DNA from 3 places in the Isoptericola maris genome. Region 1 is predicted to be linked to each of the others. Evidence: riboswitches for the same ligand, from Rfam matches in the RefSeq annotation. Region 1 holds a riboswitch; each other region holds the start of a gene.
The links. Region 1 has a riboswitch for cyclic di-AMP ahead of ACH5HR_RS05525 (C40 family peptidase). Riboswitches for the same ligand answer to the same signal wherever they lie in the genome.

Region 1 (7,010 bases):
CCGGTGGTCGAGCACGACGGTGACGGGCTGCCCGGGGGCGTGGCGACGGGCGTTCGCGAGGGACTCCTGCAGCACCCGGTAGACGGTGCGCTGGGTGTGGGGCGGGACGTCCCGCTCCTCGCCGCGGGTCTCGTGGTGGACGTCGGCGCCCGTGGAGCGGGCGAGCGCGAACAGCTGCGGCACGTCGGCGAGGGTCGGCTGCGGCGCGTCCCCGTCGTTGCCGTCCCGGCCGTCCGGTCGGTCCCCGGACCGCAGGAGGCCGACGACGAGCCGCAGGTCGTCCAGGGTGGAGCGCCCCTGGGTGCGGATCCAGCGCAGGGACTCCCGGGCGCGGTCCGGGTCGGTGCCGACGAGGCGTTCCGCCGCGGCGGCCTGGACGACGATCCCGGACAGGTGGTGCGCGGCGATGTCGTGCAGCTCGCGCGCCATGCGGTTGCGCTCCTCGAGCACCGCGCGGGAGGCCAGGGCCTCCCGTTCGCGCTCCGCCTGCTCGGCACGTCCGCGCAGCTGGGTCTCGAGCTCCCGGCGGGTGCCCACGTACACACCGATCAGCGTCGCGCCCACGTACGCCACCAGCGCCGAGAGGAGCCCGGTCCACAGCTGGGTCGCGGCCGTCCCGGTGGCGGGCAGGTGCTCGGGGACGGGCCCGGTGAGCACGAAGCCGAGGAGCGTCTGCACCACGGCCGCGCCGCCGGCCCACCCGAGCGCGACGTGTCGCCGGGCGTACGCGCCCACCGAGTAGGCCGCGACGAGCGTGGCCGGCGCCTGGAACGACATGATCGGGGACATGACGGCCACGAGGGCCACCTGCGCGCCCGCGACGAGCGCGAGGCACAGCAGCGGTGACCGCCGGCGCAGCGTCAGGAACATCGCCTGGGCGACGATCACGGCGACCACCGCGAACCGGCCGCGGCCCTCGATCTGCGCCGCGTCGGTGCCCTGGTCGACGAGCAGGACGACGACGTCGTCGAGCGCGATCTTCTCGACCACCAGGAAGAACGCGATGGTCAGCACGGCGACCACCGCTCCGAGGACGGCGTCGCGGCCGACGGGCGTGGTGGGGTCGGCGCGGAGACGCCGGCGCAGGGAGCCGATCACGCGAGCTGCCTCTCGTCCGTCGGGTGCTGGGGCCGAGACTACCGGCCGGAGATACCGGGCCCGCAGGCCGGGTGCCTCCGGACCGGGCGGTCTCAGAGGAGGTCGCGGCGGCGGAACGTCACCGCTCCGGAGCCGAGCACGACGGCGACCCACGCCGCGAGCCCGGCGAGGGCGGCCGCCACGCCGATCGTCTCGGTACCGCCGAGCATGCCGCCGGCGCCCTGGCCGGCCGAGGCGAGCGCCCCGATGGTCAGCGGCAGCCACGACATGGCCGACGACCCACCGGCGGACAGCAGCGCGACGATCGCCTGGACCATGGGTTCGACGAACGCGAGCGCCACCACGACGACGATCGCCGCGACCTGTCCGCGCACGAGGACGCCGATGCCGAGGCCGAGCCAGGTGAACGCCACGAGGACGCCCAGGCCGCGTGCCCAGATGCCGAGGATCTCATCGGCACCGACGGCCAGCTCGGCGCCCGGGGCGGTCAGCACGGCCGTCGCGAGGCCGAGGGCTGAGACGAGTGCGAGCGCGACGCCGATCACCAGCGCTGCGACCGCCGTCGCGGTCGCCTTGCCGAGCAGGATCCGGGTGCGGGAGGGCACCACGAGAGCGGTCGGGACGATGCCGCCCGTGCGGAAGTCGGTGGTGCCCGCCAGCGCACCCAGGATCAGCAGGCAGAGCGTCACGACACCGACGGAGCCGGTGCCCGAGGGGCCGTTGCCGAGCAGGTCGAGCATGCCGCGCTGGACCGTGGCGTCGCCGACGTCGGTCAGGGCGCCGAGCTCGGGCATCAGGTCCGCCGAGGGCCCGGCGGAACCGGTGGACGCCGCGAACGCGTCGAGGCCCTGGAGCACACGGGGCATCAGGATGGTCAGGGCCTGGACGAGCGCGGCGCCCGCGACGGCGACGATCCCGATGACCCAGGGAGAGCGGGTGGAACGGAGCTTGAGCATCTCGGCACGGAACATCAGCGCACTCCTGCGGTGGTGGCGGTCAGGTCGAGGTAGACGTCCTCGAGGGAGGAGTCCTGGACGAGCTCGTCGAGCGGGCCCGCGGTGATGACGCGGCCCTGGCCGACCACGACGACGTCGTCGGCCACCTGGGTGACCTCGGCGAGGACGTGGCTGGCGAGCAGGACGGCGCCACCGCCGTCGGCGAAGGACCTCAGCATCTCGCGCAGCCAGCGCATACCTGCGGGGTCGAGGCCGTTGGCGGGCTCGTCGAGGACGAGGATCCCGGGATCGCCGAGGAGTGCCGCGGCGAGGCCCAGACGTTGCCGCATGCCCAGCGAGTAGGTGCGGACGCGGCGGTCGGCGGCGGGCGTCATCCCGACGATCTCCAGGACGTCGTCGACCCGGCGGGCCGGTATCCCGCCGGCCAGGGCGAGGATGCGCAGGTGGTCGCGGCCGGTGCGTCCGGGGTGCAGACCCCCGGCGTCGAGGAGCGCGCCGACGGTCCGCGCGGGGTCGTCGAGGTCGCTGTGACGGCGGCCCTGGACGAGGGCCTCGCCGGCGGTGGGCGCGGCGAGGCCGAGCAGGACGTGCAGCGTCGTGGTCTTGCCCGCGCCGTTCGGGCCGAGCAGCCCGACGACGCGTCCGCTCTCGACCGTGAGGTCGACGCCCTGCACGGCGTCGAACGTTCCGTACGACTTGCGCAGGCCGGTGATCTGTATGGCGGGCACGTGTTCCCCTCTCGTGTGTCCGCGCCGGTGCGGTGCGGTGCCTCCAGACTGGCCGGGGCGACGCCGTCGTCGCTTCTGGCGGGAGGGGGAACGTGGGCTACGACTTTTGGTGGAGGCCTCGCGGCAGAACGGGCTGGGCCCGCACTCCGGGGGAGTGCGGGCCCAGCCTGACGTGCCGTCCGGACGGTTCAGATGCGGATGAACGTCGGGTTGTTCTGCCACATCTTGCGCTTCACGACGCCGACGCCGGGACGCGCCGACTCGATGATCCTGCCGTTGCCGGCGTAGATGGAGACGTGACCCGGGGTGTAGACGATGTCGCCGGGGCGGGCCTTGGACCGCGAGACCGCCTTGCCGGCCCGCTTCTGTGCGGACGTCGTGCGCGGCAGCTTCTTGCCGACCGCCTTCTTGTACACGTACGAGGTGAAGCCCGAGCAGTCGAACCCGGACGACGGGCTGGTGCCGCCGTAGGAGTAGCGGTGGCCGACGTAGCGGTTGGCCACCTTGACGACCTTGGCGCCGCGGCTCTGCTTCGCCTTGAGCGTGATGGTGCGGTGCTTCTTGACCTTGGCCAGCCCGGTCGACCTGGCGGGCACCACGGTCAGGCGGATCCGGTTCTTGCCCACGTCGTAGCGCTTCAGGAGCGGCTTCATGCGCACGATGCCGTTCTTGTTCAGCTTCTTGACGTTGACCTTCTTGCCGTCGACGAAGAGCCGGACGCGGCCCTTCACGGCGTCGCCGCCCTTCGTGACCTGCACGGTGAACTTGGGGCGGGTCTTGCCCTTGCCCTGCTTGGCGGTCTTGCGCGAGACCGACGCCTTGACGACGGGCTTCGACTTCTTGGCCGTGATGACGCCGTGGCCGGCGGTCGGCAGGTGTGTCGTCGAGACGGTCGCCGCGGTGGGCGAGGGCGCTGCCGACGCTTGCCCGGCTCCGGCGACGACGGTGCCGCCGGCGAGCGCGGCGGACAGGGCGATGGCGACGGTCGAGCGTCGCAGGCGCGGCATGCGCGCGGTGGTGGCGCCCTGCGGGCGCGCAGCACTGTGGTGCATTGACATGGCGACCTCTCCAGCCTGCGAGATGAGCTGTCGGATGAGGCCGAGAAGTGATGGCCCGCCGTCGTGAGACGGCTTAACCCCGAGGGCGGCACGAGTCCGCCCGAAGAACGTGGTTCTCCCGCTGCTGCCGTGGGTTCGGTGATGTCGGGCCGCCGGCAGCACTCGGCTTGCGGCCCGACCGTTCACCCCGGACATGGGGCGACCCGGGCACGCTAGCGGCGAGTTCCTCGCAGATCACAATCAGATAACGATGGGTTGTGGGGCCACTCGGGGAGAAGGTGTGAAGAAATGCGTCGGCGGGCGCATTCCTCCTCGATACGGCAAATCGCTCTATTTCTCGCCACACAGGGACGGATCGACGCCCGATATATCACGAGTGCCCGATGAGAGCGCCACCATCCGAGGGCTGCGGGGTACCGTTCTCGCAGGTCATGCCGAGACCTTCACAACTCGGGGCGAGGCGCGCCGATCTCGGCTCACTCGAGCAGGCTGCCCGTCCGGGGAGCGGGCCAGACGCCGACGCACAGACCTGCTCGGTCGCCCTCGGCCCACGACTCCTCGCTGGGAGTCCACAGCACCCAGGTCAGGTCGGCCACGTCGTCGGAGCCTCTCGCTCCCGCACCGAGCAGCTCCGGGGTGCACCCGCGTGCGGCACGCGCCACCACGACGTCGGTGCCCGGCCACACCTCGTCGGCCGCCGAGTCGTGCCGCCCCACCACCTGCGCCGTGTGCTCGTCCCGGCACGGGACCACCTCGACCGTGTCCACCGACGTCGAGCCCGGGATGTCGGCCACGCACGAGCCCAGCACGAGCTGGACCGCGTGAGCCGAGGTCGGCTCGACGACGTCGGCTGCCACCGGCTCCCACGCGCGGTCGTGCGCCCGGTTCGCCCACCACGAACCCCCCGCGGCCACCGCCACGACCAGCACCACCACGGCCAGCACCGAGAACACCCAGACCCGTGCCCGACGGCGGGCGGCGGCGCGGTCGGCCGGCGTCGGCCCGCCGGGAGCTCCCCAGCGCGCCCCGTACGCGGCCGGGTCCTCGGGCACGACCGGCTGGTGGACCGCCGCGGACCGGCCTGCCGGGGTGCCGCCGTCGGACCCGCGGTGCCCCGGGCCTGGCGTCCCCTCCGGGCCCGGCGTTCCCTCCGGGCCTGGCGTCCCGGCCGGCCCCGGGCCGGGCGAGACGAACAGCGGGTCCTCGGAGCGGTCGGGAACGTCGGTCATGGGAACAACCTAGAGCGTGTCGATCGATCTGCCGGCGCCGCGGTCAACCGGCGAGGTCCAGCACGACCGGCACGTGGTCGCTGGCGACCTTGCCGCGCCGCTCGTCCCGGTCGATCGCCACCGACGTGACGCGGTCGCGCAGCGCCGGCGAGGCGTAGGCGAAGTCGATGCGCATCCCGCGGTTCCGCGGGAACGCGAGCTGCTGGTAGTCCCAGTAGGTGTAGGTGTGCTCGGCCGGCAGGTGCTCGCGGGTGACCTCGGTGTACCCGGCCTCCTCGAACGCCGCGAAGGCCGCCCGTTCCGGGGCGGAGACGTGCGTGTGCCCCTCGAACGCGGTCACGTCCCACACGTCCGTGTCACGGGGGATCACGTTCCAGTCGCCCAGCAGGCCGACCTGCGCCCTCGGGTCGGCCTGCAGCCACGCCGCGGCGTCCGCGCGCAGCCCGTCGAGCCAGGCGAGCTTGTACGCGTAGTGCGGGTCCGTCAGCGCACGCCCGTGCGGCACGTAGAGCGACCAGAGCCGCACGCCGCCACAGGTCGCGCCGATCGCGCGCGCCTCGACCCGCGGCTCCTGGCCTGGCTTGCCGAACGCCGGCTGGTCGGCGAACGACGTCGCGACGTCCTCCAGGCCCACGCGGGAGACCATCGCGACACCGTTCCACTGGTGGTACCCCGTGTGCGCGACCTCGTAGCCCGCCGCCTCGAACGGGGCCACCGGGAGCTGGTCGTCGCGGCACTTCGTCTCCTGCAGCGCGAGCACGTCGATGCTCGAGCGCTCCAGGAACGCCAGCACGCGGTCCAGCCGGGTCCGCAGGGAGTTGACGTTCCACGTGGCGATACGCACGCACGCACCCTAGGGCCATAGAGTGCGTTCATGGGAACCGCGCTCGTCACCGGCGCCACCGCCGGCCTCGGACTGGAGTTCGCCTGGCAGCTCGCCACGGCACGCCACGACCTCGTGCTCGTGGCGCGCACCACCGAGCGCCTCGAGCAGGTGGCCGGGCAGATCCGCGCCGCCGCCGGGGTCCAGGTGGAGGTCCTGCCCGCCGACCTGTCCGACCCGGACGACGTCGCCCGGGTCGCCGAGCGGCTCGCCGTCACCGGGGACGAGCCGGGCGAGGACCGCCGTCCCGTGGGCCTGCTCGTCAACAACGCCGGGTTCGCCACCGCGCAACGGTTCGTCGGCGGGGACGTCGACGTCGAGCTGGACGCCGTCGACGTCATGGTGCGCGCCGTCGTCCAGCTCAGCCACGCCGCCGTCGGGCAGATGTCCACCCGCGGGCGTGGCGCCGTCCTCAACGTCGGCTCCGTCGCCGCCCTCACCGCGGGCGGCACGTACGCCGCCGCCAAGGCCTACGTGCGTTCCTTCACCGAAGGGCTCGCCGTCGAGCTGCAGGGCTCCGGCGTCACCGCCACCGTGCTTTCCCCCGGCTACACGCACACCGAGTTCCACGACCGTGCCGGGCTCTCGATGAGTCAGATGCCCGACGCCGCCTGGCTCGACGCGCCCTTCGTCGTCGCGCAGGCGCTCGCGGACGTCCGTCGCGGCGTGGTCATCTCCACGCCGTCGGTCCGCTACAAGGCCGCCTCGGCGCTCCTTCGGGTGCTGCCACGCTCGGCGGTGCGGGCGATCGGCCGACAGCGCTGAGACCCTCCCGGGCTGACGTGCTGCCGGGCTGAGGCCTACTGCCGGGCGGCGCGGTCCGCCGCCTGGTGCGCGGCCTCGGCCTCGACCTTGCGGGCGGCCTGCTCGGCCTTCTCCAGCTCGCGGAGCCTCTTGCGAGCCTCGCGCACCTTGCGCTCGGCGTCCTTGCGCTTGGTCGCCGCCTTCTTGACCTTGGGGTCGCCCGCGTAGACCCGCGCCCGCTCGGCGGCCTCCTCGGTGAGGGTGTCGCCATCCCCCGTGTCGGTGCCCGACGGCGGTGCGACGCCGTCTGCCCC
Region 2 (7,010 bases), 210 kb from region 1:
CCGGAGCCCACCGGCATCACGTCGCCGCCCTCGAGCGTGGCCTGGCCCCAGTCCTGCTCCGGGTCGCCCCACCACACCGTCGCGTCCCGGTACTCCGGGTGGAAGGAGTAGATCGCCTTCATCAGCAGCGTCTCGTCCTTGCGCGCCGGCCAGTACAGCGGGTTCAGCGTGAGCCCGCCGTAGATCCAGCACGTGGTGTCGCGGGTGTACAGGGTGTTCGGCAGCGGCGGCAGCAGGTACTCGCGGGCGTCCGGCGCCTCCTGGGCGAGCGAGACGTAGTCCGTGCGGTAGTCCGCCGGCAGGTCCGTCGTCGACAGCCCGCCCACCAGGGACCGCGCCAGATCCGACGGCGACAGCGAGTCGAGGTAGGCGCGCGTGCCCTCCACCATGCCCAGCCCGACGCGGTTCGGCACCACCTTGCGGTCCAGCAGCCACGCCCGCGCCTCCGGCAGCGCCATGGTCTGGGCGAGCAGGTCGTGCAGTTCGACCACCTCGACGCCGCGGCCGGTCAGCTCGTCGACGAAGTCCTGGTGGTCACGCTGGGCGGCCTCCACCCACATCACGTCGTCGAACAGCAGGTCGTCCGAGTTCGTCGGCGTCAGCCGCTCGTGCGCCAGGCCTGGCGAGCACACCAGGACCTTGCGCAGCCGACCCACCTCGGAGTGGACGCCGTACGTCGCCGCACCGCTCGCTCCTGCACTCATGCTTCTCCTTCGCTCACGCCGTCCCGCCTGCTCGGCCGTGGCGTGCAGCGCCGTCGGGCACCCGTTCTTCGCGATCCTGGCAGGCGCGGATGGGCCTCGCACCCTGACGACCGCTGCCCTCCGTGGGTAGGGTCGGGCGCCATGGCACTCCAGCTCGTGCAGGTGAACTTCAAGGCTCGCGACGAGGCGGCGCTCGGGCGGTTCTGGGCCGACGCGCTCGGCTGGAGCCTCGACAGCGAGGGCCCCGGGGTGGCCAACGTCGAGCCGCCGGGCTTCGACTGGCCGGACCCCTCCGCCGTCTGCGTCGACGTCGTCCGGGTCCCGGACCCCGAGACCGTGCGGTACCGCGCGCACCTCGACCTCGCCACGACGTCGCAGGCCCACCAGGCGGAGCTCGTCGCGCGGTTGCGCGACCTCGGGGCGCAGCCGGCGGACATCGGCCAGGGCGACGTGCCGTGGACCGTGCTCGCCGACCCGGAGGGCAACGTGTTCTGCGTGCTGGAGCCGCGGCCGCTCTACCAGGACACCGGCCCGATCGCCGCCGTGGTGGTCCACTGCGCCGACCCGCGCGCCATGGCTCGGTTCTGGGGCGAGGCGACGGGCTGGAAGGTCCACGAGGTCTCCGACGACCACGCCCGGCTGCGCGCCCCCCAGGACGTCGGCCCTTACCTGGAGCTGGTCCGCACGCCCGCGGAGACCGCCTGGACCCGCGTGCACCTGGACCTGCTGCCGTACCCCGGCGACTCCCAGGCCGCCGAGGTGGAGCGGCTGCGGTCGCTGGGCGCCACGGACGCCGACGTCGGCCAGGGCGACGTGCCCTGGGTCTGCCTCGCGGACATCGAGGGCAACGACTTCTGCGTCCTGGGGCGGGGCTGAGGCGGCCCCGGCCCGTCGACGCCCGGTCTCAGAGCACCCGCGCGAGCGCGTCGAGAGCCGCCGTCGGGTCCGGGCCGACGGGGATCATGACCACGCAGGACGCCCCGGCGTCCCACCGGGCCGCGACACCGCCCTGCACCTGCGCGGGCGTCCCGGCCAGCGCGAGGTCGTCGAGCCACTCGTCCGGCAGGTCCCGGACGAACTCTGCCCGCGAACCCGCTCGGCGGCGCAGCGCCCGGAACTCCTCGGCGAACGGCAGCGGCGCGACGTGCGGGTCCCAGTCGGGCTCCCCGATCCACTCCAGCCCGGGACGTGCCGTGTCCCGCGCACGCGCCGCGTCGTCGTCGACCGCCGCGACGTCGTAGGTGACGACCCGGTGCGGGCCCGCGGCGGCGACGTGGCCGAGCGCGGCCCGGACGTACGCGGGGGCGCACGGCTCCGCGAGGACGGTGCCGTCCGCCTGCCGCCCGGCCAGCGCGAGGGACCGCGGCCCCCGCACGCCCGCCAGCACGCGGGGGGTCGTCGTGGGGACGACGGCGGGTTCCAGCCGCACGCCGTCCAGCGCGACGTAGCGAGCGGTCCCGTCGAGCTCGACGACGTCACCCCGCACCAGCGCGCGGACGGCGCGCAGGTGCTCCTCGAGCAGCGTGAGCGGGCTGCTGGGCCACGCCCCCGCGGACCGCATCCAGCCCGGCATGCCGTGCCCCAGGCCGACGTCGACCCGGCCCGGGAAGAGCTGGCCCAGGGTGGCGACCTCCATCGCCGTGAACGCCGGGTTCCGCGCTGCGGCGGGCAGGACGCCGACCCCCACCCGGATCCGCTCGGTCGCCGCGAGGACCGCCGCCGCCTGCGCCGTGCCCCCGCGGAACCCGAGGTCCTCGACCACCCAGAGCTCGTCGAAGCCGTGCGCGTCGGCACGCCGGGCGAAGTCGAGGACGTCCCCGGCCGGCAGGTCCCGGGGCAGCATCACCCCGACCGCACGTTCCGTCGTCGTCTCGGAGGGTGCCACGTGGTCTCCTTCGTCGTCGGGCTCACCCGCGATCATGCCAGCGCCGGACATGCTGTTACGCGTTCGTGACAATCGGTGCCTCCGCGCGGTACGTTTCTGCATGCCTCGCCACGCCGCGAGGCACGTCGCACGGGCGCCGAGCCCTGTCACCGTGCGTCGTCGACCGAAACAGACACGGGGCGGGGGAACCAACGACGGGCGCCACGGCGTCCTTGGGGTGAAGCCGACCGCGCAGCGCGCGGCGGCCGGGTCAGTCTCCGACCCGAATCCGACAGCTAACCCCGAAGGCGCCAGGAGATGACGATGACCCGCTCCACCCGCGCACGCCGTGGCCGGCACTTCGCCGAGCCCCAGCCCCGCGCCTCCCGTGCTTCACGCACGACCCCGCGACCGGCGGCACGACTGGCACCACGTCCCGGGAAGGTCGGCGCCGGGTTCGCCCTCGCGCTCGCCACGGCGTCCGCCGTCGTCGCCCCGGCCGTCCTGCCGGAGGAGGCCAACGCCGAGGGGACCGGGACCACGACCCTCGATCCCGCGGCCCTCGCCGCCGCCGAACGGGCGGTCGCCGAGCGCTCCGACCGGTCGGCCTCCAGGTCCGGCACGGCCGCCCGGTCCGGCGTCGCGATCGTCGTCGACCGGGAGGCCAAGGTGTCCCGGGACGGCGACCGCGTCGACCGGGACTCGATCGAGATCGTGCCGGCCGACCCCGCCCCGGCCGCGCCGGACGAGCAGGTCCCGCCGCCGGGCTGCGACCCGAGCATCGACCCGCAGGGCAGCAACGGCCGCCTCTCCACGGCCGACCTCTGCGCGCCGTGGGCCGGCGCCGTGCTCCTGCGCGCCGACGCCGCGACCGCTCTCGCCGCGCTGAACGACGCGTACACCGAGCAGTTCGGCGAGCAGATGTGCATCACCGACGGCTACCGCAGCTACGACCAGCAGGTGGTGCTCAAGGGGCAGAAGCCCGGCCTCGCGGCCACCCCGGGCACCTCCAACCACGGCTGGGGCCTCGCGGTCGACATCTGCCCGGAGTCGTACGCCGGCGACCGCTGGGCCTGGCTCGCCGAGCACGGCCCCGCGGCGGGGTGGACCAACCCGGCCTGGGCACGCCAGGGCGGTGCGGGACCCTACGAGCCGTGGCACTGGGAGTTCTCCCCCGCCGCGTGACGGGTCGCGTCACTCCACGGTGACGGACTTCGCGAGGTTGCGCGGCCGGTCGACGTCCTCGCCCAGCGCCACGGCCGCGTGGTAGCCGAGCAGCTGGGTGGGGATGGTCAGCAGGATCGGGTCGAGCTCGACCTCGTTGCGCGGCACCTCGATGCGCGCCGTCGCCGCGTTCCCGAGCTCGACGCCCGGGTGCGTGATCGCGACGACAGCGCCGCCACGCGCCCGGATCTCCTGGGCCGCGGTGATGTTCCGCTCGACGAGGTCGTCGTCCGGGATGATCGCGACCGAGGGCAGCTCCGGGCTGATGAGAGCGAGGGGGCCGTGCTTGAGCTCGCTCGTCGGGTACGCCTCGGCGTGCCGGTAGGTGATCTCCTTGAACTTCTGGGCGCCCTCGCGTGCCACCGGGTAGCCCCGGACGCGACCGACGAAGAACAGGCTCGGCGCCGTCGAGAGCTCCTTGGCCGCGGCGGCGAGCGACTCCTCGCCGGCGAGGATCTCGGCGATCTGGCCGGGGATCGCCCGCAGCCCGGCGATGATGCGCCGGCCGTCGGCGAACGACAGGTCGTGCACGCGCCCGAGGGTGAGCGCCAGCAGCGCGAACCCGATCGACATGTGCGTCAGCGCCTTGGTGGAGGCCACCGCGACCTCGGGTCCGGCGTGCAGGTAGATGCCGCCGTCGACCTCCCGCGCGATGGACGAGCCCACGGCGTTGACGAGGCCGACGACGGTGCCGCCCTTGCGCTCCACCTCGCGGACGGCGAAGAGCGTGTCGGCCGTCTCGCCGGACTGGCTCACCACCACGTAGAGCGTGCTCGGCTCGATGATGGGGTTGCGGTAGCGGAACTCGCTGGCGGGCTCCGCGTCGGCGGGGATGCGCGCCAGGTCCTCGATCATCGAGGCCCCGAGCTGGCCGACGTAGTAGGCGGACCCGCAGCCCAGCACCTTGACGCGCTCGAAGCGGCGCAGGTCCCGCGGCTCGAGGTTGAGGCCGGCGAGCTTGGCGGTGCCGAAGCGGTCGTCGAGGCGCCCGGTGAGCATCCGCTCCACCGACTCCGGCTGCTCGTGGATCTCCTTGTGCATGAAGTGGTCGTGCCCACCGAGCTCCAGCTCCTCCACGGTGAGGTCGATCGTGACGGCGGCACGCGCCGTCCGCTCCTCGCCGGCGGTGAAGCTGTGGAAGCCGTCCGCGGTGACGGTGGCGAAGTCGCCGTCGTCCAGCAGCACGACCTGGCTGGTGTGCCGCACGATCGCCGCCGGGTCCGACGCGACGAACATCTCGCCGTCGCCCACGCCGAGCAGCAGCGGCGAGCCGTTGCGCGCCACCACGACGCGCTCGGGCGTCTGGACGTCGAGCACGGCGAGGGCGTAGGTGCCCACGATCTGCCCGACGGCGCCACGCACCGCGTCCTCGAGGCTCAGGCCGGTCGCGAGCTCGCGCGCCACCAGGTGGGCGACCACCTCGGTGTCCGTGTCGGAGGTGAGCTCGACGCCGTCGTCGGCCAGGCGGCTGCGCAGCGTCGCGAAGTTGTCGATGATCCCGTTGTGGACCACGTGGACGCGGCCGTCGAACGACGTGTGCGGGTGGGCGTTGCGCTCGCTGGGCTCGCCGTGGGTGGCCCAGCGGGTATGGCCGATGCCGGTGGTGCCGGCGAGGCGCGCGGGCAGCGCGGCCTCGAGGTCCCGCACGCGGCCCTGCGCGCGGACGACGCGGGACGGGTTGGCCTTCGAGCGCGGGTTGAGGACGGCGATGCCGGCCGAGTCGTAGCCGCGGTACTCCAGGCGCGTCAGCCCTTCGACGAGGACGGGCGCTGCCTGCTGGGGGCCGATGTAGCCGACGATTCCGCACATGGGATCGGTGCTCCTGAGGGGTGAGGGGTGGCGGAGGAAAAGCGGGGGTGCCGGGGGCTGCCCGACCTAGCCGTAGACGATCCGGCGGACCTGACGCTCGGTGAGCTCCGGCGCGGCCACCACGCGGTCCCGCAGCTCCGCGGCGATGCGCGCGTAGATCTCGGCGTTGCGGTGCCCGGTGGTCTGCAGGGTCGTGTGGCGACGCCGGACGTAGTGCTCGACCGGTTCGGAGTACCAGGCGAGGACGTCCTCGATCACGCGCGCGGCCTCGGACGGGCTCAGGCCCGTGGTGAGGGCCACGCGGGAGACCAGCTCGGCGTCGTTCACCGGTCAAGCATGCGCTCCTGGCGCACGAGTGTCCAGGATTTGCCCGGATTCGGGCAGATAGCGGCGGTCGGTCTCCAGCGAGCGTCACTCCGTGGGTGAGCCGCCCGCTGCGGCTGCACCACCCGCCGCACGGCGGAACCTCGTCGCGAGGCGTTCGAACGCCGCCGCGAGCTCGTCGCCCTCGACGACCTCGACGTCGACCCCGAGCTGCGTCAGCCACAGCGCGAGCCCGTCCGGGTCGTCGGAGCCGAGCACGACGCGGCACGTGGACTCGTCGACCACCTCGATGTCGAGGGGGATCCGGATCTTGCCGGCGACCTCGGCGGCGGGAGCGTGCACGAGCACGCGTGCGCGGTACTTCCAGGCCCCCTTGATGACGCGTCCGACGACGAACTCGACCACCTTGTCCTCCGGGATCACGCGGGGCCGGAACCGCGCGCCCGTCGGTGCGTGCGGCACCATGCGGTCCACCCGGAAGACCCGCCAGTCTCCGCGGTCGAGGTCCCAGGCGAGCAGGTACCAGTACGGCCCCCAGGCCACCAGCCGTTGCGGCTCGGTGTGCCGCGCCGCTTCGCTGCCTCCGGGCTTGGTGTACCCGAAGCGGAGCCGTTCGTGGCCGCGGATCGCGGCAGCGACCGCCCCGAGCGCCGAGAGGTCGAGCGGCGGATCCGCCCCCGCGACGACGCTCGTCGCCTCGCGGACCGCCTCCACGCGTCGACGCAGGCGCGAGGGCAGCACCTGCTCCAGCTTGGCGAGCGCGGTGAGCGAGGTCTCCTCGACACCGATCCGCTGGGTCGCGACCACCCCCAGCGCGACCGCGACGGCCACGGCCTCGTCGTCGTCGAGCAGCAGCGGAGGCATCGCCGTCCCGGCGGCCAGCCGGTACCCGCCCGCGACGCCGGGGCGCGCGTCCACGGGATAGCCGAGCGAGCGCAGCCTGCCGACGTCGGCGCGCACCGTCCGCGTGCTCACGCCCAGCCGGGAGGCGAGCTCGTCGCCCGTCCAGTCACGCCTGACCTGGAGCAGCGACAGCAGCTCCAGCAGGCGGGCCGAGGTCTCCAACATGTTCTCGATCATTCCAC
Region 3 (7,010 bases), on a different contig from region 1:
CCATCGCGGCCATGCCCGTGTAGTGCATGCCCGCCACCGCGGCCGCCATCACCAGCGCGGCGGCCGTCGACAGCAGCCAGCCCCGGACGTTGACGCACAGCCACAGTGCCGCGGTACCGGCGACGACGGCGATGACCAGCGACGCCGCCACGAGGACGCCGTTGTAGCTGACCTCGCCGCTCATCTGCATCGCGGCCATACCCATGTAGTGCATGCTGGCGACGCCGAGTCCCACCACGAGCCCGCCGCCGAGCAGGTAGACGATCCGGTCGCCGAAGAAGCCGACGATGAACAGGCCGATCGCCACGACGACCATCGCCAGCAGGGCGGACGCGATGGTCTGGGGGATGTCGTACTTGATCGGCATGCCGTGCACGGTGAACCCGAGCATCGCGATGAAGTGCATGACCCACACCCCGGTACCGCCGATCGCGACCGCGCCGATGGCGAGCCAGACGCTCTTGGCGGCCACTCCCGTCGCCGCGCGTGCCCGCGACGTCGCGGAGAGTCCCGTCAGGCAGCCGATGAACGAAGCAATGTAGCCCGCCAGTGGCGTCAGCATCCCGTATGTGAAGTGGTCCATCCCCGGCATCCTCTCTGACGCGTCACGCATGTCGTGTATGCGAGATATGTCGGGAAGGCTAGCAGGAGAGCGGGTGAAATTCTCGCTCAGTAGATCACGCGAGGCGGTCGACGAGATAATCTACGCAGTTGACCAGTGCCTCGACGTCGGACGGTTCCACCGCGGGGAACATCCCGACCCGGATCTGGTTGCGGCCCAGCTTGCGGTACGGGAAGACGTCGAGCACCCCGTTGTCCCGCAGGTGTCCGACGACGGCGCTCGCGTCGACCGCGGCGTCCAGGTCGATCGTCCCCACCACGGTGGACCGCTCCGCCGGATCTTCGACGAACGGGGTCGCCCAGTCGCGGGACCCCGCCCAGCCGTAGAGGATCTCGGCGGAGCGGGCGCAGCGCGCCGTCGACCACGCGAGCCCGCCCTGGCCGAGGATCCACTCGACCTGGTCGGCGAGCATCACGAGCGTGCCGACCGCCGGGGTGTTCAGCGTCTGGTCCTGCCGCGAGTTCGCCAGTGCCGTCGTCAGCGACAGGAACTCGGGCACCCAGCGGCCGCCGCCGGACGGCTCGACCTCGGCGGCCCGCTCGATCGCGGCCGGGCTGCACAGCGCGAGCCACAGGCCGCCGTCGGCCCCGAAGGCCTTCTGCGGGCCGAAGTAGTACACGTCCGTCTCACGGACATCCACGGGCAGGGCGCCCGCGCCCGACGTCGCGTCCGTCAGGAGGAGCTGGTCGCTCCCCGCCGGCCGGCGAACCGGCGCCATCGCACCCGTCGACGTCTCGTTGTGGGGAGAGGCATAGACGTCCACGGCGTCCGACGGCGCGAGGTACGCCACGCTCCCCGGTGCGGCCTCGACGACCTCCGGGTCGGCCAGGAACGGTGCACGGCGCGTCGAAGCCGCGAACTTGGCGCCGAACTCGCCGAACGTCGCGTGTTGGGCCCGCTCACGGACGAGAGACGCCGTCGCCACCTCCCAGAACGCCGTCGACCCCCCGTTGCCCAGCACGACCTCGTAGCCGTCGGGAAGGTCGAAGAGGTCCGCGAGGCCCGCGCGCACCCGGCGGACCAGGTCCTTCACGGCAGGCTGCCGGTGCGAGGTGCCGAGCACGGGCCGGGCCGGGTCCCCGGCCGCACCCAGAGCCATGACCTGAGCCGTGCGAACCTTCGACGGACCGGAGCCGAACCGGCCGTCCGACGGCAGCAGCGACGAGGGGATCTGCAGGGTCATATGGGCTCCGTGGCTCGTGGTGTGTCCGTTCGCACGTGCGAGGACGTTCGAACGGTGACGTGTGCGAATAGACTAGGCCCGGGCCTCAAGACGGGAGTGGACGTGACCGACCTGATCGACACCACCGAGATGTACCTCAAGACGATCTACGAGCTCGGTGAGGAGGGCATCACGCCGCTCCGTGCACGGATCGCGGAGCGCCTCGGTCACTCGGGGCCCACGGTCTCGCAGACGATCGCGCGGATGGAGCGGGACGGCCTGGTGATCGTCACGGGCGACCGTCACCTCGAGCTCACGGACGACGGCAGGTCGAAGGCGACCCGCGTCATGCGCAAGCACCGGCTGGCGGAGCGGCTCCTCACCGACGTCATCAAGCTGGACTGGGAGCACGTCCACAACGAGGCGTGCCGCTGGGAGCACGTCATGAGCGACCTCGTCGAACGGCGCCTCGTCACACTCCTCGACCACCCGCACCACGACCCCTACGGCAACCCGATCCCGGGACTGTCCGAGCTGGGCGAGCAGTACGAGGACGTGCCGTTCCTCGACGGCGTGCAGTCCCTGCCGACCTTCCTGCGGGGCGGCTCCGACGAGGTGACGGTCGTGCTGCAGCGCATCGCCGAGCCCGTCCAGGTCGACGACGAGTTCCTCGCACGGCTGGCGAAGGTCGGGCTGCTGCCTGGCACGCGCGTCCAGGCGAGAGCGATCGGCGACTACTACGCCGTGCAGGCCTCGGGCGCCGACGAGGGCCTCGAGCTGCCCGAGGACCTCGCCAAGCACCTGTTCGTCGCGGCGCGCTGAGCGCGTTCCGGGCGGCGTCTCCCCGGTGCTGCGGAAGGCGGGTCCAGGTGCTGCGCGGAGGCCGTCCACAGGGTCGTGATCGGAACGTGACATCGCCAGCCGGTTCGGGTACGGTCGGACACGCTTGCGGGAGATTCCTCCGGCGAGTACCGGGACGGACGCCTAACCCTGCCGCCGTCCTGGTTTCCACGAATGACCGCTGGCAGGAGCGGGGGACCCACTTTCGGGCACCGGAGACGGTGTCCTTGGGGTGAAGTCGTCGAGAGCGCGAGTTCTCGGTGGCCGGGTGTTTTCTCCCACCCGAACCCGACAGCTGACCTCGTAGGCGACAAGGAGAGGTTGAACGTGACTGCTCGCACCACGCGTGGCAAGCACCGTGCCGCACGCCGTCCCGTGCTGGCTGCGCCGTCCGCGGCTGCTGGCCGTCGGGCCGCCGTCGTGGCCACCGCTGGTGGCCTGCTCGTCTCGACCATCGGTGGCGCCACCGCAGCACAGGCCGCTCCGGTCGACAACGACGCGGCCAACAAGCTCAGCACCGTCGACCTCGGCGCGCTGACCGACCAGGCTCGGACGGCCCTCGAGGCGGCCCCTGTGGTCACCGTCGACGCCGACGCCAAGATGTCCGTCGAGAAGGTCACCCCCAAGATCGCCAAGGCCGCCGAGATCAAGGCGGCACCGGAGCCGGAGCCGGAGCCCGTCCGCGAGGTCGCCCCGTCCCGTTCGGGTGAGCGCACCGCCGTCGACACGAGCAGCAGCGAGTCGTCCTCCTCCTCCACCCAGGCCGCCGCACCGGCCTCGGCCAACGGCTCGTCCATCATCTCCATCGCTTCGCGCTACGTGGGTGTCCCGTACGTCTCCGGCGGCACGTCGCCGTCCGGGTTCGACTGCTCGGGCTTCACGCAGTACGTGTTCGCGCAGGCCGGCGTCTCGCTGCCGCGCGGTTCGTCGGACCAGCGCTACGCGGGCACCGTCGTCTCGCGCTCCGCCGCGCAGCCGGGCGACCTCATCTGGTCCCCGGGCCACATCGCCATCTACGCCGGCGGCAACACGCAGATCGACGCGCCGCGTCCCGGCAAGACGATCCAGTTCCGCAACATCTGGCAGTCGAACCCCACGTTCATCCGCGTGGGCTGACGCTTCCACGACACCGACGAGGCCCCGCCGCGCACCTGCGCGGCGGGGCCTCTTGGTGTCTCGGGGCGGGAAGGGCCGCTGAGCGTCCGGGGCCGCGCGGACGGGGAACTGTCCGGGCGGCGTGATCACGGGCTTCAGCGGGGCGTCCAGCGGGTCCGGGAGGCCTCCAGCGGGCTGCGTCACGGATCACCGTGACCTAAACGTGACATGGCCGCCGAGATCCGCTACGGTTTCCACGTCCGGTCGAGAACTCTTCCGGATCCTGACCGGACGCCGAGTCCTGCCACCGGTCAGGGACCAAGACCGCCGGCAGGAGCGGGGGACCCACTTTCGGGCACCGGAGACGGTGTCCTTGGGGTGAAGTCGTCGAGAACGAGAGTTCTCGGTGGCCGGGTGATTTCTCCCACCCGAACCCGACAGCTGACCTCGTAGGCGACAGGAGAGGGAACACGTGAACGCACCTACCAGGACGCGCGGCAAGCACCGTGCCGCACGCCGCCCGATGCTCGCCGCTCCGTCTGCGGCTGCCGGTCGTCGTGCCGCCGTCGTCGCCACTGCTGGTGGTCTGCTCGTCTCGACCATCGGTGGCGCCACTGCGGCGCAGGCCGCTCCGGTCGACAACGACGCGGCCAAGAAGCTCAGCACGGTCGACCTCGGCGCGCTGACCGACCAGGCTCGTACCGCCCTCGAGTCGGCTCCGGTCGTCACCGTGGACGCCGGGGCCAAGATGTCCGTCGAGAAGGTGACCCCGAAGGTCGCCAAGGCGGCCGAGATCAAGGCGGCACCCGAGCCCGAGCCGGAGCCCGTCCGCGAGGTCGCTCCCTCCCGGTCGGCCGAGCGCACCGCCGTCGACTCCAGCACGACGAGCGCCGACACCTCGGCTGCGAGCACTGAGTCCGCAGCGGCCCCCGCCGCGGACGGCTCGCGCGGCTCGCAGGTCGCCTCGATCGCCGCCCGGTACATCGGCACCAAGTACGTGGTCGGTGGCGCCTCGCCGTCCGGGTTCGACTGCTCGGGCCTGGTGACCTACGCCTACGCCCAGGTCGGCGTGACGTCGCTGCCGCGTTCGTCCAGCCAGATGCGTAGCTCGTCCGCCACCACCGTGGTGTCGCGCGCCGAGGCGCAGCCCGGTGACCTCATCTGGTCGCCCGGTCACATCTCGATCTACATCGGCAACGGCCAGCAGATCGAGGCCACGCGTCCGGGCGGGTGGACGGTCCGCCAGTCCGGCATCTGGCAGTCCAGCCCGGTGTTCCTCCGGGTCACCGGCTGAGGCTTCCTCTCCAGCATCACCGACGCCCCGACGTTCCCTGCGAACGTCGGGGCGTCGTGCTTCCCTTTGCTACACCTTGCGGGCGTCTTTCGATATCCTTGAACTAAGGTGGCTCCGGACGGTGAGGTCCGGACATGACGGGAGGCGCGACATGACACGTCCAGAGGTCGTCCTGGTGGGCGTCGACGGCTCGACCGCGAGCCTGCACGCCCTGGACTGGGCCGCGGCGTACGCCCAGCGGGTCGGATGGGGGCTGCACATCGTGTGCAGCTACTCGCTGCCCTCCTTCACGGCGGCGTCGCTCGACGGCGGATACGCGGCACTCGACGACACGGCGATCGCCGAAGGTGCCAAGGCAGTGCTCGCGGAGGCCGAGGCGCGGGTCGCACCGCTCGGCGTCCCGGTGCAGGGCACGGTCGCCACGGGGGACGCGGCGGGTGTGCTCGTCGAGATGTCGTCCGAGCACTCGCTCGCCGTGGTGGGCACCCGCGGCCGTGGCGGTTTCACGGAGCGTCTGCTCGGCACCGTGTCGTCGGCGCTGCCGGCGCACGCGCACTGCCCGACGGTCGTGGTCCCGCACCGTGAGGGTGCCGACGACCCGCGGCGCCGCGACGGTGACACCGTCCACGAGGTCAGCCGGATCGTCGTCGGCGTCGACGGTTCGCCGACGTCCGAGGTCGCACTGCGGTACGCCGTCGACCAGGCGAAGTCGTGGGATGCCGAGCTGGTCGCAGTCGCCGGCGTGCCGCTCGGGTCGGGCGCCGGGGTGCTCGCCTGGCTGCCGTCCCAGATCGATCACGAGCAGGTGCTCGCGGACGTGGAGGCGGGGCTGGACGTGATCGTCGACCAGATCCAGGCGGAGCATCCGGGCCTCACGATCAAGCGCCACGTGCTGGACGGGTCGGGGGCCGAGCTGCTCACCGAGTTCTCGTCGGCGGCCGACCTCGTCGTGGTCGGCTCACGAGGGCGTGGCGGCTTCCGCGGGCTGCTCCTCGGCTCGACCAGCCAGGCGGTGCTGCACCACTCCCAGTGCCCGGTGCTGGTCGTCACCCGTCGCTGCGACGAAGAGATGCAGGCCGACCCCGCCGCCTGACCCCCGTGATGTTGTGGGCGCGATTTCTGGCCTGATATGCCCCTTTTGGGGGCATCCACGGCCCAGAAATCGCGCCCACAATCGATGGTCGCCCGGGGCTGTGGATAGGCGACCTCGCCGAGGTGCCCGTTCTGGCACGGTCGGTGCATGTCGACGCCCGATCACAGAGCCGCCTCGCCCTTCTCCGTGCGATCAGCGATCGGCCGCGGTACCTCCGCCGAATCGCTGCGTATCGGCGACTCCTTGGCGGCTCCCTTTCACGGCGTCCGTGTCCCGGGCCCGCAGCACCAGGACTTCCTCACCCGCTGCCGCGCCCTCGCGACCGTGCTGGACGACTCCGTCGCCTTCAGCCACGGGACGGCACTGCGCCTGCTCGGCGTCGACGTGCCCTGGACGATCGCCCAGGACGACGCGCTGCACGTCATCTCGTCGAACCCTGCGGAACGTGCCCAGAGGCCCGGGGTCGTGGCACACCGGAGCAGGCAGGAGAGCCTCGACGTCGTGGACGTCGGCGGGTTGCGCGTGACGGCGCCGGCGCAGACCTTCGTCCATGTCGGTGTCGGTCTGCGACTCCCGGACGATGTCGTGGTGCTCGGTGACTCGTTCCTCCGGCGCAAGTGGATGCTCACCTCGGTGGCGGAGCTACAGCGCAAGGCCGAGGCGACCCGAAAGGTGAAGGGCATCGCGCAGGTGCGCGACCAGCTCTCGCGGGTCCGGCCGGGCACGGACTCGGTCATGGAGACGCGCACGCGTCTGCTTCTGACCGGTGCCGGCTTGCCGTGTCCCGTCGTGAACGAGGTGGTTCGTCTCGCCGACGGGACGTACGTGAAGCGGTGCGACCTGCTCTATCCGGCACAGAGGGTGGTCATCGAGTACGACGGTGACCAGCATCGGACCGACAAGG

Region 2: linked by a shared signal. The riboswitch ahead of ACH5HR_RS06535 (M15 family metallopeptidase) and the one ahead of ACH5HR_RS05525 (C40 family peptidase) in region 1 are both predicted to bind cyclic di-AMP.
Region 3: linked by a shared signal. The riboswitch ahead of ACH5HR_RS11135 (C40 family peptidase) and the one ahead of ACH5HR_RS05525 (C40 family peptidase) in region 1 are both predicted to bind cyclic di-AMP.

Annotation. Positions count from the first base shown of each region.
Region 1 is NZ_JBLUNY010000002.1:292,307-299,316, reverse strand. Features, by position in the region: gene ACH5HR_RS05540 (sensor histidine kinase) at 1-1,098, opposite strand, end outside; gene ACH5HR_RS05535 (hypothetical protein) at 1,191-2,069, opposite strand; gene ACH5HR_RS05530 (ABC transporter ATP-binding protein) at 2,069-2,782, opposite strand; gene ACH5HR_RS05525 (C40 family peptidase) at 2,971-3,840, opposite strand; cyclic di-AMP (ydaO/yuaA leader) riboswitch at 3,842-3,991, opposite strand; gene ACH5HR_RS05520 (septum formation family protein) at 4,317-5,069, opposite strand; gene ACH5HR_RS05515 (exodeoxyribonuclease III) at 5,113-5,913, opposite strand; gene ACH5HR_RS05510 (SDR family NAD(P)-dependent oxidoreductase) at 5,944-6,717, shown strand; gene ACH5HR_RS05505 (TetR/AcrR family transcriptional regulator) at 6,753-7,010, opposite strand, start outside.
Region 2 is NZ_JBLUNY010000002.1:498,038-505,047, forward strand. Features, by position in the region: gene ACH5HR_RS06520 (arginine deiminase) at 1-704, opposite strand, end outside; gene ACH5HR_RS06525 (VOC family protein) at 846-1,580, shown strand; gene ACH5HR_RS06530 (LLM class flavin-dependent oxidoreductase) at 1,609-2,589, opposite strand; cyclic di-AMP (ydaO/yuaA leader) riboswitch at 2,741-2,893, shown strand; gene ACH5HR_RS06535 (M15 family metallopeptidase) at 2,893-3,753, shown strand; gene glmS (glutamine--fructose-6-phosphate transaminase (isomerizing)) at 3,763-5,601, opposite strand; gene ACH5HR_RS06545 (hypothetical protein) at 5,668-5,928, opposite strand; gene ACH5HR_RS06550 (helix-turn-helix transcriptional regulator) at 6,013-6,993, opposite strand.
Region 3 is NZ_JBLUNY010000006.1:199,878-206,887, reverse strand. Features, by position in the region: gene ACH5HR_RS11150 (MHYT domain-containing protein) at 1-583, opposite strand, end outside; gene serC (phosphoserine transaminase) at 678-1,805, opposite strand; gene ACH5HR_RS11140 (iron-dependent transcriptional repressor DtxR) at 1,908-2,606, shown strand; cyclic di-AMP (ydaO/yuaA leader) riboswitch at 2,794-2,949, shown strand; gene ACH5HR_RS11135 (C40 family peptidase) at 2,952-3,740, shown strand; cyclic di-AMP (ydaO/yuaA leader) riboswitch at 4,002-4,191, shown strand; gene ACH5HR_RS11130 (C40 family peptidase) at 4,192-5,013, shown strand; gene ACH5HR_RS11125 (universal stress protein) at 5,165-6,106, shown strand; gene ACH5HR_RS11120 (DUF559 domain-containing protein) at 6,254-7,010, shown strand, end outside.